Regions from separate parts of the Brevibacillus sp. SAFN-007a genome, predicted to be linked through region 1. Evidence: riboswitches for the same ligand, from Rfam matches in the RefSeq annotation. Region 1 holds a riboswitch; the other holds the start of a gene.

What was found. Region 1 has a riboswitch for S-adenosylmethionine ahead of ACTHO6_RS08735 (aminotransferase class I/II-fold pyridoxal phosphate-dependent enzyme). Riboswitches for the same ligand answer to the same signal wherever they lie in the genome.
Region 2: another riboswitch for S-adenosylmethionine. It lies ahead of ACTHO6_RS07010 (pyridoxal phosphate-dependent aminotransferase); the one in region 1 lies ahead of ACTHO6_RS08735 (aminotransferase class I/II-fold pyridoxal phosphate-dependent enzyme).

The regions. Positions count from the first base shown of each region.
Region 1 covers NZ_JBQCKK010000005.1:164,475-170,823, reverse strand. The annotation lists gene ACTHO6_RS08760 (YlaH-like family protein) at 1-43, shown strand, start outside; gene ACTHO6_RS08755 (hypothetical protein) at 33-305, shown strand; gene ACTHO6_RS08750 (hypothetical protein) at 506-1,882, shown strand; gene ACTHO6_RS08745 (DUF5665 domain-containing protein) at 1,889-2,197, opposite strand; gene ACTHO6_RS08740 (pyridoxamine 5'-phosphate oxidase family protein) at 2,372-2,827, shown strand; SAM riboswitch class I at 2,917-3,042, shown strand; gene ACTHO6_RS08735 (aminotransferase class I/II-fold pyridoxal phosphate-dependent enzyme) at 3,139-4,305, shown strand; gene ACTHO6_RS08730 (trans-sulfuration enzyme family protein) at 4,302-5,489, shown strand; gene ACTHO6_RS08725 (YhcN/YlaJ family sporulation lipoprotein) at 5,525-6,145, opposite strand; gene ACTHO6_RS08720 (PhoH family protein) at 6,343-6,349, shown strand, end outside.
Region 2 covers NZ_JBQCKK010000004.1:55,050-61,398, reverse strand. The annotation lists gene ACTHO6_RS07015 (MFS transporter) at 1-1,196, shown strand, start outside; SAM riboswitch class I at 1,292-1,407, shown strand; gene ACTHO6_RS07010 (pyridoxal phosphate-dependent aminotransferase) at 1,497-2,678, shown strand; gene ACTHO6_RS07005 (hypothetical protein) at 2,953-3,423, shown strand; gene ACTHO6_RS07000 (PLP-dependent aminotransferase family protein) at 3,629-4,834, shown strand; gene ACTHO6_RS06995 (family 1 encapsulin nanocompartment shell protein) at 5,014-5,862, opposite strand; gene ACTHO6_RS06990 (IMEF encapsulin system ferritin-like cargo protein) at 5,898-6,349, opposite strand, start outside.

The DNA.
Region 1 (6,349 bases):
GGAGCAAGCGGAACGAAAGGGAGGCGGCCCTGGTGAAACGTGATGATGCCCTCTTTAACTGGCTGCAAATTCAAGTGGTGGCCGATGCGAGACCGGACGATCTGTCGGCCGGGGAGACGGCGGCGTTTTTCTTGCAGCTGCTGCAGGAGGACCACGGGCTGAGCGAGCTTGCGTATCGCCGGGAGGGCGGCTGGTACGTCCTTTCCGCCAAGCAGGAAACGGCACCCCCGCTCGAAAGCAGATATCCGGCTGAAACCGTCGAGTCGTTGCTGGTCGCGATTGAAAACGAACCGAAATACAACTAGGGAATACGTGAAAAAAGACTCTTTCCGACTCCGATTCGTTCGGCGGCGGAGAGGGTCTTTTTTTGTCGGGAGAGCGTGCTTTCGTGGGTAGGAAGACGTGTTTTCGGTCGCCGTGCAACTTTTGCAAAAATCGTTTCGTCTGTATGGGTGCCCGCAGGAGACAAGGGCTGAGTGGCAAACATACAAGGGGGGAGACACCAATGAAAAAGATCATGAACAAGCCCGTATTGGCGGTGGTTGCGGCGGCAGGACTCCTCGGCTGCCTGACCCCGATTTTTGCAGATGCCAGTTCAAACGACGCGCCAGCGATCAAGGTTGTGATGAACGACGAAGGCAAGCAGGTTACCCGATATCACCTGAAACAGCTTGCCAAAAACGATCCGGCCACGTTGAACATGCTGCTGAAAAACCAGGCCGACCATTTGTACCTGATTGTAGAACCCACCCAGTTGAATACCAAGCTGCAAACCTACATGGAAACGAACAAGACGGAGTGGGAGCGCGTGTATCGCGACTATTACGACGACATCTGGCTGGAGGTTCGCCCCGCCCAGGCGGATGAGAAACTGGTCAGCGTGAGCGCCCAAACCGAGAACGGAAAGGTGTACATCAAAGGCATCGTGACGCCGGACGTGACCAAGGTTGTCATCACCAAGCCGAACGGCGACAGCATCGAGGCAGTGCCGACAAGCGAGCGATCTTTTACCGTCAGCTTCACCACGCCCCAATCGACTTCCGTGCAATATGTAACCGTGCAGGCGTATGCGGGCCGTCTGTTGGCGGACAGTGAAAAAGTCAAGCTCATCCCGCAGGCTGAAGAAGAGAAAGACAGGCTGATCTATGCCTTTTCGGTGTACGATGCCAAAAAAGCCGAGTGGCAGGTAAAGGGTGTCGTCAAAAGCGGAGCGGACAAGGTTGTCGTCTCCTACAACGGTACGCAAGCAGAGGCGAAGCCGAAGCAGCTGTGGGACGGCGTAGACAGCTTCAGCGTGACGGTCAAGGACGTGAAGGCAAAGGCTGCGAGCGGCGAAGCGCTGATCGAGGTATATGCAGACGGGAAAAAAGTCGACGCCGACACGATCGCGGTGGATGTCATTAACGTACCGGACAAAGATCCTGGCGCGGCTTATGCCATTGCCGGAACGGCGGTGTACGACCCGAAGAAAAAGGCGATTCAGCTCAAAGGCACCGTCAAGGGCTTGGATGCGAAACAAGACGAAAAGCTTGTCGTTGTCACCCCGGACGGCAAGAAAAAGCAGATCAAGCCGAACGACAAAGGCGAATACAGCCTGACGTTCTCCGATAAAAGCCGTGCGCTGGCAGCCCAAACCGTCCGTCTGGAGCTGTATGCGAAAGGCAAGCTGGTGAAACAGGCAGACATCGCGCTGCATACGAAAATCACCCATGCGCCAAAGAAGGATGGCGGCAGGGACAACAAGGAAAAGGACAGCCACAACCAACCCCATGGAAAAGCCTACGGCTACTGGAAAAAGCACGAGGGCAAATGGGAGGGGGACCGTGACGACGATCGCGACGACGACGATGACGAGGACCGCGTCAAAAGAAGCGGCAAGTAGGCGCAGTTACGGCTGCTTGTAGGTCTGTACATACTCGACCAGCTGGCGGATGTAATCGCCGAGAATCGGGATCGAAAGAAACTGAGTCAACAGCGAGCCGAGCAACGTGAGAATGATCGCTGTTCCAATCGTCAAGCCAAGACCCCGGGCAAGTCCTGCGAGGAAATTGATCCAGAGCAGCTTGCGCGGGGCAGTGTAGTTTTGAATCACGTCTGCGAGCCGGATATCTTCCAGAAACAGGGCGATTTTATCCATGCGCGCGTTCAGTTTCCGCACTTCCTGCAACTCCTGGAGGACCTGGTCGATTTGCTGCATCAGCCGATCTGTAGGCGTAGGTGCCACTTTTTCCAACCTCCTTATCCGATTCCATGGGTTATCTACCAGTTTAGGGAAAAAAACAGGCAGAAGCAAGGTGGGGAGGAAACGTTTGCCTAATGTCAGACAGGAAGGGTACAATAGACGTACATACGTTTACGAGGAGGCATCCGAATGGCTGAAACCGTATCCCAAACCTTGTCAGAAGAACTGTTCGCGCTCCTGCAAAAAGAGCGATTTGTCACACTGGGCACAGTCGATCACGAGACAGGGGCGCCATCGCTCAGTTCCTTGTCCTGGACATATGCGGTGAACAACGGACTCATCCGCTTTGCCGTGGATACCCGCTCGCGCATACTCGCCAATATTGCCAAAGAGCCGCAGGTCGTTCTGCATCTGATCGGCGCTGGCTCCTCTTTTGCGATCAACGGACGCGCGGCGCTCAAAGCCGAGCGGCTGGAGGGCGTTCCGCTGAAGCTGGCGGTGGTGGAGATTGCCATCGACTCCGTCCGGGACGTGATGTTTTACGGCTCGCGCATTTCCGTAGAGCCGCAGTACGAAAAGACGTACGACAAAAATGCGGCCGCAAAGCTGGACAATCAGGTCATGACCGCGCTGAAAAACGCCTGATCCGGACTTCTGCACAATAATGGAAAATCCTGTTGACAAGAAACCGTCGTATCCTTTAGTATTAGGTCATTCAAATTGAATAGCAAAACTTCTTATCCAGAGAGGCGGAGGGACTGGCCCGATGATGCCCGGCAACCAATCAACCGTATGTTCGTTCATACGGGGAGATAATGGTGCTAATTCCTGCAGAGTTATGTAACTCTGAAAGATGAGAAGGTCTTGCTTACGGTGACGTAAACAAAGCCTTCTTTCAGAGAAAAGGGGGCTTTTTTTCATGCCCCTCGCACATCATGGGAGGGAGAGAGTTGCGTATGAGATTGGAAACCAAATTAGTTCAGGCAGGCGTAGGCAGAGAAGAGAAAACGGGAGCGATCAGCTTTCCTGTCTACTATGCCACCGCATACCGCCACCCGGCATTGGGGCAGAGCACAGGCTATGATTATACACGTACGGCAAATCCGACCCGTGCCGTATTGGAAGAAGCGATTGCCGAGGCGGAATCAGGCGATGCCGGCTTTGCCTGCGCATCGGGAATGGCGGCGGTCCATACGGTGATGGGATTGTTTTCCCAGGGGGACCATCTCCTTGTGTCGCTCGATTTGTACGGAGGGACGTATCGCTTGTTCGAGCAGGTGCTTTCCCGCTACGGCCTGTCTTTTACCTACGTAGACCTGCGCGACCTGGAAGCGGTGCAAAACGCGCTGCGGGCCGAGACAAAGGCGATCTTCGTCGAGACGCCGACGAACCCGCTCATGCAGATTACCGATATTCGCCAAATCACCGAGCTGGCAAAGCGGCATGGACTTTTGACGATTGTCGACAATACGTTCATGACCCCGTATTGTCAACGCCCGCTGGAGCTTGGCGCAGATATCGTGCTGCACAGCGCGACGAAGTACCTGGGCGGCCACAACGATGTGCTGGCCGGACTGATCGTGACAAAAGGAGAGGAGTTGTCGGAAAAAATCCGGTTTTTGCACAATTCCATTGGCGCGGTATTGGGCCCGCAAGACAGCTGGCTGTTGGTACGCGGCATGAAGACATTGGCGCTGCGCATGGAAAGACATCAGGCAAACGCGCTGGCTGTGGCGAAAAAGCTGCAGGAGCATCCGGCTGTCTCCGAAGTATTCTACCCTGGACTGGAAGAGCATCCCGGGCATGCGATCCAGGCGAGTCAGGCAAGCGGTTTTAGCGGGATGGTTTCCTTTCGGGTCCGGTCTGCGGAGCAGGTGGGCTTGTTTTTGCAACATTTGCGTCTCGTCTCTTTTGCGGAAAGCCTTGGTGGCGTCGAGTCGTTGTGTACGTATCCGGCGACACAGACCCACGCTGACATGCCGCTGGAAGTGAGAGAATACGTCGGCGTGTGTGACCGATTGCTGAGACTGTCGGTAGGGATTGAGCATCCGGAAGACTTGATCGCGGATCTGTTTCAAGCGCTGGACGCGAGCCTTGCCGTTGTTGGGGGGGCTGTCCGATGAACTTCGCAACGAAGCTGCTTCACGGCTCAGCCTGCATCGATCCGGTTACAGGTGCGTCGTCGGTTCCGATCTACCAGGCATCCACGTTTCACCAGTTTGACCTCGACCAGCCAGGCGCTTATGACTACGCCCGTTCCGGCAATCCGACCAGGCACGCCCTGGAGGAAGCGATTGCCGCTCTCGAAGGCGGCGCCCGCGGCTTTGCCTTCTCCTCCGGCATGGCGGCCATCTCCAGCGTGTTCATGCTCTTTTCGGCCGGCGACCATATCGTAGTCGCGGAGGATGTGTACGGCGGCACCTTTCGTTTTTTGACCCGCGTGTTGTCGAGAATGGGCATTTCCGTTACGTTTGTCGATGCCACGCGCACAGAGGCCGTGCGCGAGGCGATTACGCCGGCTACCAAAGGGGTGTATCTCGAAACGCCGTCCAATCCGACGCTGAAAGTGACCGATATCGCAGCGGTGTCCGCCGTTGCCAAGGAGCACGGGCTGCTCGTGATTGTCGACAATACGTTTTTGACGCCGTACTATCAGCGGCCGCTGGAGCTGGGAGCGGATGTCGTCATTCACAGCGCGACCAAGTTTATTGGAGGGCACAGCGACGTTGTGGCGGGCCTGGCCGTGACGCGCGATGCCGCGCTCGGCGAGCAGCTTTACCTGATTCAGAACGGCATGGGCGCGATCCTTGGCGTGCAGGACTGCTGGCTGGTGATGCGCGGGTTGAAAACGCTCAAGGCACGGCTGGATGTCAGCACCAAATCAGCCGGAATTTTAGCGGAGTGGCTGTCAGCGCACCCGGGCGTGAACCGCGTGTACTATACGGGGCTGGCTGACCATCCGGGACATCTCGTCCAAAAACGGCAAGCAAGCGGTCACGGCGCGGTGCTGTCCTTCGATGTGGGGAGCCGCGAACGGGCCAAGGCGTTGTTTGATCGGGTGAAGCTGCCGATCGTGGCGGTGAGCCTGGGAGCGGTCGAGACGATTTTGTCGTATCCCGTGACGATGTCGCATGCAGCGATGCCAGCGGCGGAGCGGGAAGCACGCGGTATCACCGATGGCCTGATTCGGCTGTCCGCAGGGCTGGAAGACGTGGACGACTTGCTGGCGGACTTGAAGCAGGCACTGGATGCGCTGCCGCCCCTGAAGTCTGCCCCAACGCAAAAAGAGGCATTTTCCCGGGCGTAATCTCCCGAGGCGAATGCCTCCTTTTCTTTATGAGTTTATGGGGTGCCTGTACGGTTTGCGTTGATCTTGTCGTTTCCTTGCGGCAGAGAGCGGCCGTTTTGATTGATGCGCTGTTCATTTTCCTGCGAGGGCGTTTCCTCCCGCTGCCTTACGTCGCGCGGCAGCTGTGGAATGATGCGGCCGACGATATCGGCCAACTCCTCGGCAAAGCCCGAGATCGGGTGGCCCCGCCGGATGTCCGCAGCCATTTCCCTCAGCCGCTGGACGATGTCCGGATCGGCTGTCACGATCGCATTTGCGCCCTGCGGGTCTTCTTTCATCGCTTCGGCAACGGAGTACTTGATGACGCCGACCTCTGGCCGATCGAGATGGGCGTCCACATCGATCCCGACGACGGCGATCTTGCCGAGGACGACCGCTGTCGCTCCGTTGACCTTTTTCACGCGGGTAGCCAATTGCACAAGCCGATCGGCTGTCGCTTGCGAAGATTGGTTGTAAGAAGGTCCCGGGGCCGTTTGCTGGACGCGCTGGGTATGAGGCACTTGCTGGTTGGGCTGTGGCGCAGCCTGGTTGGCTGGCGGCTTGTTGTTAGACATGCACCCTGAAAAAAGCAGGCTGGCGCCTAGGCAACCGACGATTATCCGTTTCACACGCATTCTCCCTTTCCCGTAATGCCTCCTTGAGTGGAGGGCAGGTTACCTGTATTTTGTCCCCCCATCCCCAATTCATTCTGCCAAAGGGCCGTCTATCTCTGTCCGACAGAACATAGACTGTAGTACATCACGTCGCCACAATTGAGCATCCCTCCAAAAATTGCATACCGTATAGAAGAAGGGTAATAGGAGGCGAGATTTTGAAGA
Region 2 (6,349 bases), on a different contig from region 1:
TCTATATCCACGACTATCTGGGGAAGCCGCTGACCGTAGCGGGTTTTTTGCTGTTAGGGAATCAGGGGGCTTTTCTGATCGGCAGCATCGCAGGCGGCATGCTGTTCGACCGTTGGGGGAAAATGCGTACGATCGTCTTTGCCTCCCTCGGCATCATTCTGGTCTCGGTCGGGCTTGGCGTCACGCATGACTTTCTGGTCTATACGGTCTTGCTGCTGATGAACGGGCTGTTTTACGGCGCGCTGTCTCCGGTCATGAATGCACTCGCTGTCGTCCTGTGGCCGGAGGGCGGGCGCAAAGGAATCAACATGATCTACGTCGCGCTCAATGCCGGGGTGGCGGCTGGCTCTGCCCTCGGCGGCATGCTGGCGAGTATTTCGTTTGCCTGGACGTTCTTTGGCAACGCCATCGCGCAAGTGATCGTGCTTACCATGTTCGCGCTCGTCCTGCCTCGGCAACTCAAGGCGGTCACAGAGCGGGGCCATCAGGCGGAGCAAGCCAAGACAGCAGGCGCTCCCGCCGCTGCCGTTCAAACCCCGGCAGCCCATCGGAAACCGGTTGAGGCCCTTTCGCCGCTACAGCAACTGCCGACGAAAAAAGTGGCGTGGGGCGCCTTGCTACTCTTGTGCAGCGGGCTGTTCATCAGCTGGATGGTCTACGTCCAGTGGACGACGGTGCTGTCGACCTACATGCAATCGCTGGGCATTTCCTTGCGCCAGTACAGCTTGCTGTGGACGATCAACGGCGGACTGATTTTGTTCGGCCAGCCGCTGATCGCCTGGGTCATCCGCCGCTTCGCCCGCACGCTCCGGGCGCAAATGCTGCTCGGCTCGTACGTGTTCGTGCTGTCGATGCTGATTTTGGCGCAGACGACCTCCTACGCTGGTTTCGTCGCCGGAATGTTCATTATGACGCTGGGAGAGATGCTCGTCTGGCCGGCCGTACCTGCCGTGGCGGCGGAGTTTACCCCACAGGGGCGCGAAGGCTTCATTCAAGGGCTGATCTCGGGTACGGGATCTGCGGGACGCATGCTCGGACCGTTGCTCGGGGCCGTCATTTTCCAGCACCTCCAGGCGCAAGGGCTTTTGTACATCATGGCGGGGCTGGCTCTTTTGTCTGTGCTGTTCTTCGCCCTGCACAGCGCTTTTCAAGGCCGCGTCCAAAAAGTGCCTGCGACGGCCGCGGAAAAGCTGTAGCCAGGAAAAATTCGTTGGCCGTGCGAAGCATCTTGACACGTTTGGAGCAGGCAAGGTAGTATGAAGAAGATTAAAACAGTATATTCCGTGTGATTTACTTATAAAGAGAGGCGGAGGGACTGGCCCTATGAAGCCCGGCAGCGGATCTGCACGCTTTTCGTGTTGCAGATGCTGTGCCAATTCCAGCAGGAGAATTCCTGACAGATAAGGACGTGACCAAGCTTGATCTCCCCCTTTTTCTGTACGGAAAGAGGGGGTTTTTGCTGTACATTGGCCAAAAAAGAAAGGAACTGAAGACAGATGCGCATCCAACCTTCCGACATGATGGATCGGCTCCCGACCCAGTTTTTTGCGACATTGGTGGCAAAAGTAAACAAAGTCATCGCTAGCGGGCATGACGTCATTAATCTGGGCCAAGGGAATCCGGACTTGCCTACCCCGCCGCATATTGTGGAAGAGCTGAAGGCACAGGCAGAAAATCCGCTGCACCACAAATATCCGCCATTCTCCGGTCGCTTGGAGCTGAAGCAGGCGGTCGCCCACTGGTACAAGCAAGAATTTGCTGTGGACCTCGATCCGGAGGAAGAAGTGGCGATTTTGTTCGGAAGCAAGACCGGACTCGTGGAAATTTGCCAGGTGCTGATGAACGCGGGCGATGTAGCGCTCGTGCCGGACCCTGGCTATCCGGATTACTGGTCCGGCGTCGCGGTCGTGAACGGCCGGATGTCCATGATGCCGCTGATGGCAGAAAACCGGTTTTTGCCCGACTACAGCAAAATCCCGCAAGCCGATTTGGACCGCGCCAAGCTGATGTTTTTGAACTATCCGAATAACCCGACAGCGGTGAATGCCCCGTTTGCCTTTTACGAGGAGACCGTCCGGTTTGCGCGCAAGCAAGAGATCGTTGTCTGTCACGACTTCGCGTACGGCGCGATCAGCTACGACGGCCAAAAGCCTGTCAGCTTCATGCAGGTGCCGGGGGCAAAAGAGGTCGGAGTAGAGTTCTACACGCTGTCCAAAACGTACAATATGGCCGGCTGGCGCGTGGGCGCGATGGTCGGCAACCGCGAGCTGGTGAGACTCATCAATCTGATTCAGGATCACTACTTCGTCAGTCTGTTTGGGGCCGTCCAAATGGCTGCGGCTAAGGCGATGACAGACTCGCAGCAGTGCGTGCGCGATCTGGTGGCCGTCTACGAGAGCCGCCGCAATACGCTGTTCTCCCATTTGCATCGCATCGGCTGGCAGGCTCCGCCGTCGCAAGGCTCGTTTTTTGCCTGGCTCCCCGTTCCGGCGGGCTTTACTTCGGTGGAGTTCTCCGATTTGCTGCTGGAAAAAGCGCACGTGGTCGTCGCGCCTGGCGTAGGCTTCGGCCCGAGCGGAGAAGGCTACGTGCGGGCCGCCCTGCTGTCGGACGAACAACGCCTGGCAGAAGCGGTACGGCGGATCGAGCAGCTGGGGATCTTTGCAAATACGAAATAAGAGAGCGAGTGACCACACCCCCTGAGGAAGGGAGTGTGGTTTTTTGTTGCGGCTCAGGCTTGTTCCATGGGCGAGCGGGTCTCTTCCCGCACGCCTGCGCGATACGCTGCCGCGCAGGAAGTCCCCCCGGAGCCAGGCTGCCCGCGCGATACTTGCTGCTGAGATCATGAGACGGGCACTAGGAATAAAAATCATTCTCATCGTTGACAGATAATGATTTTCATTATACGATGTTGTTAATGATAATTGATCTCATCAGGAGCAGGAGGGTACTATGCGCTATCAGATTAACGGTTACACGGACATGTACACGGTGATCGCCAACGAGCGGAAGATCGGTGGAGCCATTGAAGCAGCTCAGGTACGACTGCGCACAGGAGAGGTTTTCACCAATGCGGTTCTCACTCGTTTGGAAATGTCAGGTGCGCATTTTTGCTCGATCGGCTTCGTGACAGAGGACGGCAAGCGGCTGATTGTGCATGTGGACGACATCAGCATGATCGCGGATGCGCGCCACGTCAATGTATGTGAGCTTGCCAATGAATGCATGCGGAAAGAAAAGTGCGCAGAGCGCCTGAAACGCCTGAAGCGTCTCTGTGAGCTGAACGAAGGAAGCTGTACGCCGACCTTCCAGGAAGAGGCGTTGCTTCTGGCAGAAGACATCGGGCTGGAGGAAGCGCGCACCCATGTGGACCTGTCCTTCCTGCCTCATGCAGAAAAATCGCGGGTTGTCCGCATCGCGTAGAGTATTATTCCAGCGAGCTACATATTCGCCCCTTTCCCTTTTTTAGCGGAGAGGGGCTTTTTGCGTGTGGTGGAGCGCTTTCGAAAAGGCGTACCGCACTCGCTCCACATAGTCAAAACCTATTTGCTCCATAGCTAGCGGGGATTGGACTTTGCCTGGTGTCGGTGATAAAACAAGGATAAGCGAAATCAAGGGGGAACGGGAGATGGAGTATTCCTTTTCAAAATCAGTAGACGCATTATCCTCCTCGGCTGTCCGGGAAATCTTGAAGCTGACGCAAGGCAATCAAGTGCTATCGCTTGCAGGTGGACTGCCAGCCGAGGATTCTTTTCCGATTGAGGCCATGCGTGAAGCTTTTCATCGCGCCTTCGATCGGGGGGCCAAATCCCTGCAATACGGTTTGACGGACGGATACATCCCGCTTCGGGAGTGGATTGCCTCGCGCATGAAGCAAAAACAGATGCATGTTGGCTTGGACAATATGCTGTTGACCACCGGCTCCCAGCAGGCCGTCGACTTGCTGTGTCGCGTCTATTTTGACGAAGGCGACGTCGTGCTGGTAGAAAATCCAACGTATCTGGCTGCCGTTCAATTGTTCCAATTCCGGGGAATTCGCCCCATTCCGGTACAAGGGGACGCAGAAGGGATGGACCTGGACGATCTCGCGAAAAAAATCGCCCAGTATCGACCGAAAATGGTCTATGTCATTCCGACTTTTGCCAATCCGACAGGGAAGGTGTGGAGCCTGGAGCGCCGCCTGGGCTTGCTGGCCCAGTGCAGAGCGAACAACATTCTCATACTGGAAGACGATCCGTACGGCGAAATCCAATTTGACGGGGAAGCTCCGTATCGTTCCCTGTTCTCTCTCGATGAGCATCCGACCGATTCCTGCGTCGTGTACACAAGCACGTTTTCCAAAATCGTTGCCCCGGGTCTGCGTACCGGCTGGGCCATCGGTGACAAGCGCGTCATCCAGATGATGGTGAAGGCGAAGCAAGCCGTCGACCTGCAATCCAGCACGATTGACCAGATGGCGCTCCATGAGCTGCTCTCTTGCTTCGATCTGGAGGGCCACATCGCAAACATTCGCGCTTCCTACAAGGAGCGAATGGAGTGGATGAACGAATTGCTGCTCGCCCAAAACTGGGACGGCGTGCAGTGGGAGAAACCAAGAGGAGGCATGTTCCTCTGGGTGAATTTGCCCGAGCATGTGGATGCGGAAAAACTATTGGCCCGCTCAGTGCAAGAAGGCGTGGCCTTCGTCCCTGGCAAGCCGTTTTACGCGGCTGAGCCGCAGAGCCATACGATGCGCTTGAATTACACCCTGCTCAATCGCGAAGATACCGAGCTGGCGATTGCCCGACTTGGCAAAGCATTCAACGCGTACAGCCAAAGCCTGGTGACACAGTAGCGTCTGCGTTCGCGGGGGAGAAAGTTGACTCAACGAAGAAATTTGCCGATGAGAACAAAACCCACAAAAAAACGTGCCCAAGGACAGCAAAGTCCAATGGGCACGTTTTTTCTATACCTAAAAATGGTCACAGCCGGCATTCTGCCTGACCCGCAAGCGGAGTCAAGCCAAGCCGTTCTTTATTCTTCGGTTTCCTCCAGCGTGCAAATCGCGCTCGGACGCTTGATGCGCAGCACCACGCACTCGTAGACGCGGAACAGGCTGTTCATTTGCTCGTCACCGAGGAAAGCTGTGTCGAAGTCTTCCGCAATCACCAGGTCCAGATTGTGGCGGCCCGTTGCGACCAGTACGCCGGAACGGCCCTTGATGGTTGGCGATTGGTAAACCCCGTCAGTGACGAGGTTGCGCACATGCTCGATCTCCAGCACGTTGGTGCCCTTGTGCACGCGGTGCAGCAGGGAGTACAGCTCAGGAGACACCACCAGAGCATACGGACCGCTGTGGCCCATTTTCAACAGCTTGTTGCGCGCCTCCACGATATCGGCGAATGCGTTGCCGGATTCCATCCAGTCGCTTTTCAGGTGAGTGAGGCGGCCTTTTACATTCATCAGGCCTGGCAGATCGAATTCAGCCGCACCGTTGAAAATCAGGTCGTCCTCCATCAGGGCACAGCCAGAAGCCGCGTTGGCCGCAGCGCTCATATCAAGCGGCATACCGAGTGTGCGCGCTTGCGCCACGTCGCGCCAGTAGAGCATGAAGTCTTTGTACAGGATCGGAATCGTCATGCTCACACGGCGGCTAGGCTGTGTCATTTCCAGCGATTCGCCGCGCAAGGAAAGACCGCCAAAGGAGGATTCATCGTACACGTCGTTGGTAATCGTCTGGATGCCTTCGCCAAGCGGGCCGTAAATATCCAGGAAGCGGCGCCCCACAAGCTGGCGGCGCGCCATCTCGATTACCGTAGCATCCATCTGGCCCCATTCATCGTTCGTCAAGGGAGAATCAGGGTATTTGCGAAGCTTGTCCATAGCATACCTCCAGGTCATAGTCGTATCATTTGTCCTTACAAGCCTTTCAGACTTCCTACCGTCAGTCCCTTTTTGCCGGAAACGGCTTTGGCGGGAGCGGGATGCTTGATGACGGAGGCAACACCGTGGGCAGCGGAAGCCGAAGCTTTCAGATGATCCACCTGGTGGATGTCATGCCCTTCGTCGTGGTCAGTAAGATCGGGTGAGGACCCGTCGGAGAACCGCTCGCTCAAAGCGGCCACGATTTCTTTCACCTGCAAGTAGTCGGCGTGGGTTTTTTCGCGCATGCTGTCCAGCGCCTGGCGAGTTTCTTCATCTTGAAACTCGTACAGGGAAAGCTCCAGGTGCTCGCGAAAATTATGCAGGCCAAAACGCTCCAGGTTCACATCCGACAGCATTCGTGAAAGCTCGCGATCGCTCAGCTCTGCAAGCGTTTCTTTTTCAGAAACTTTCTCCAGATAAGGAATCAGTTCCTGCAATCGTCCCA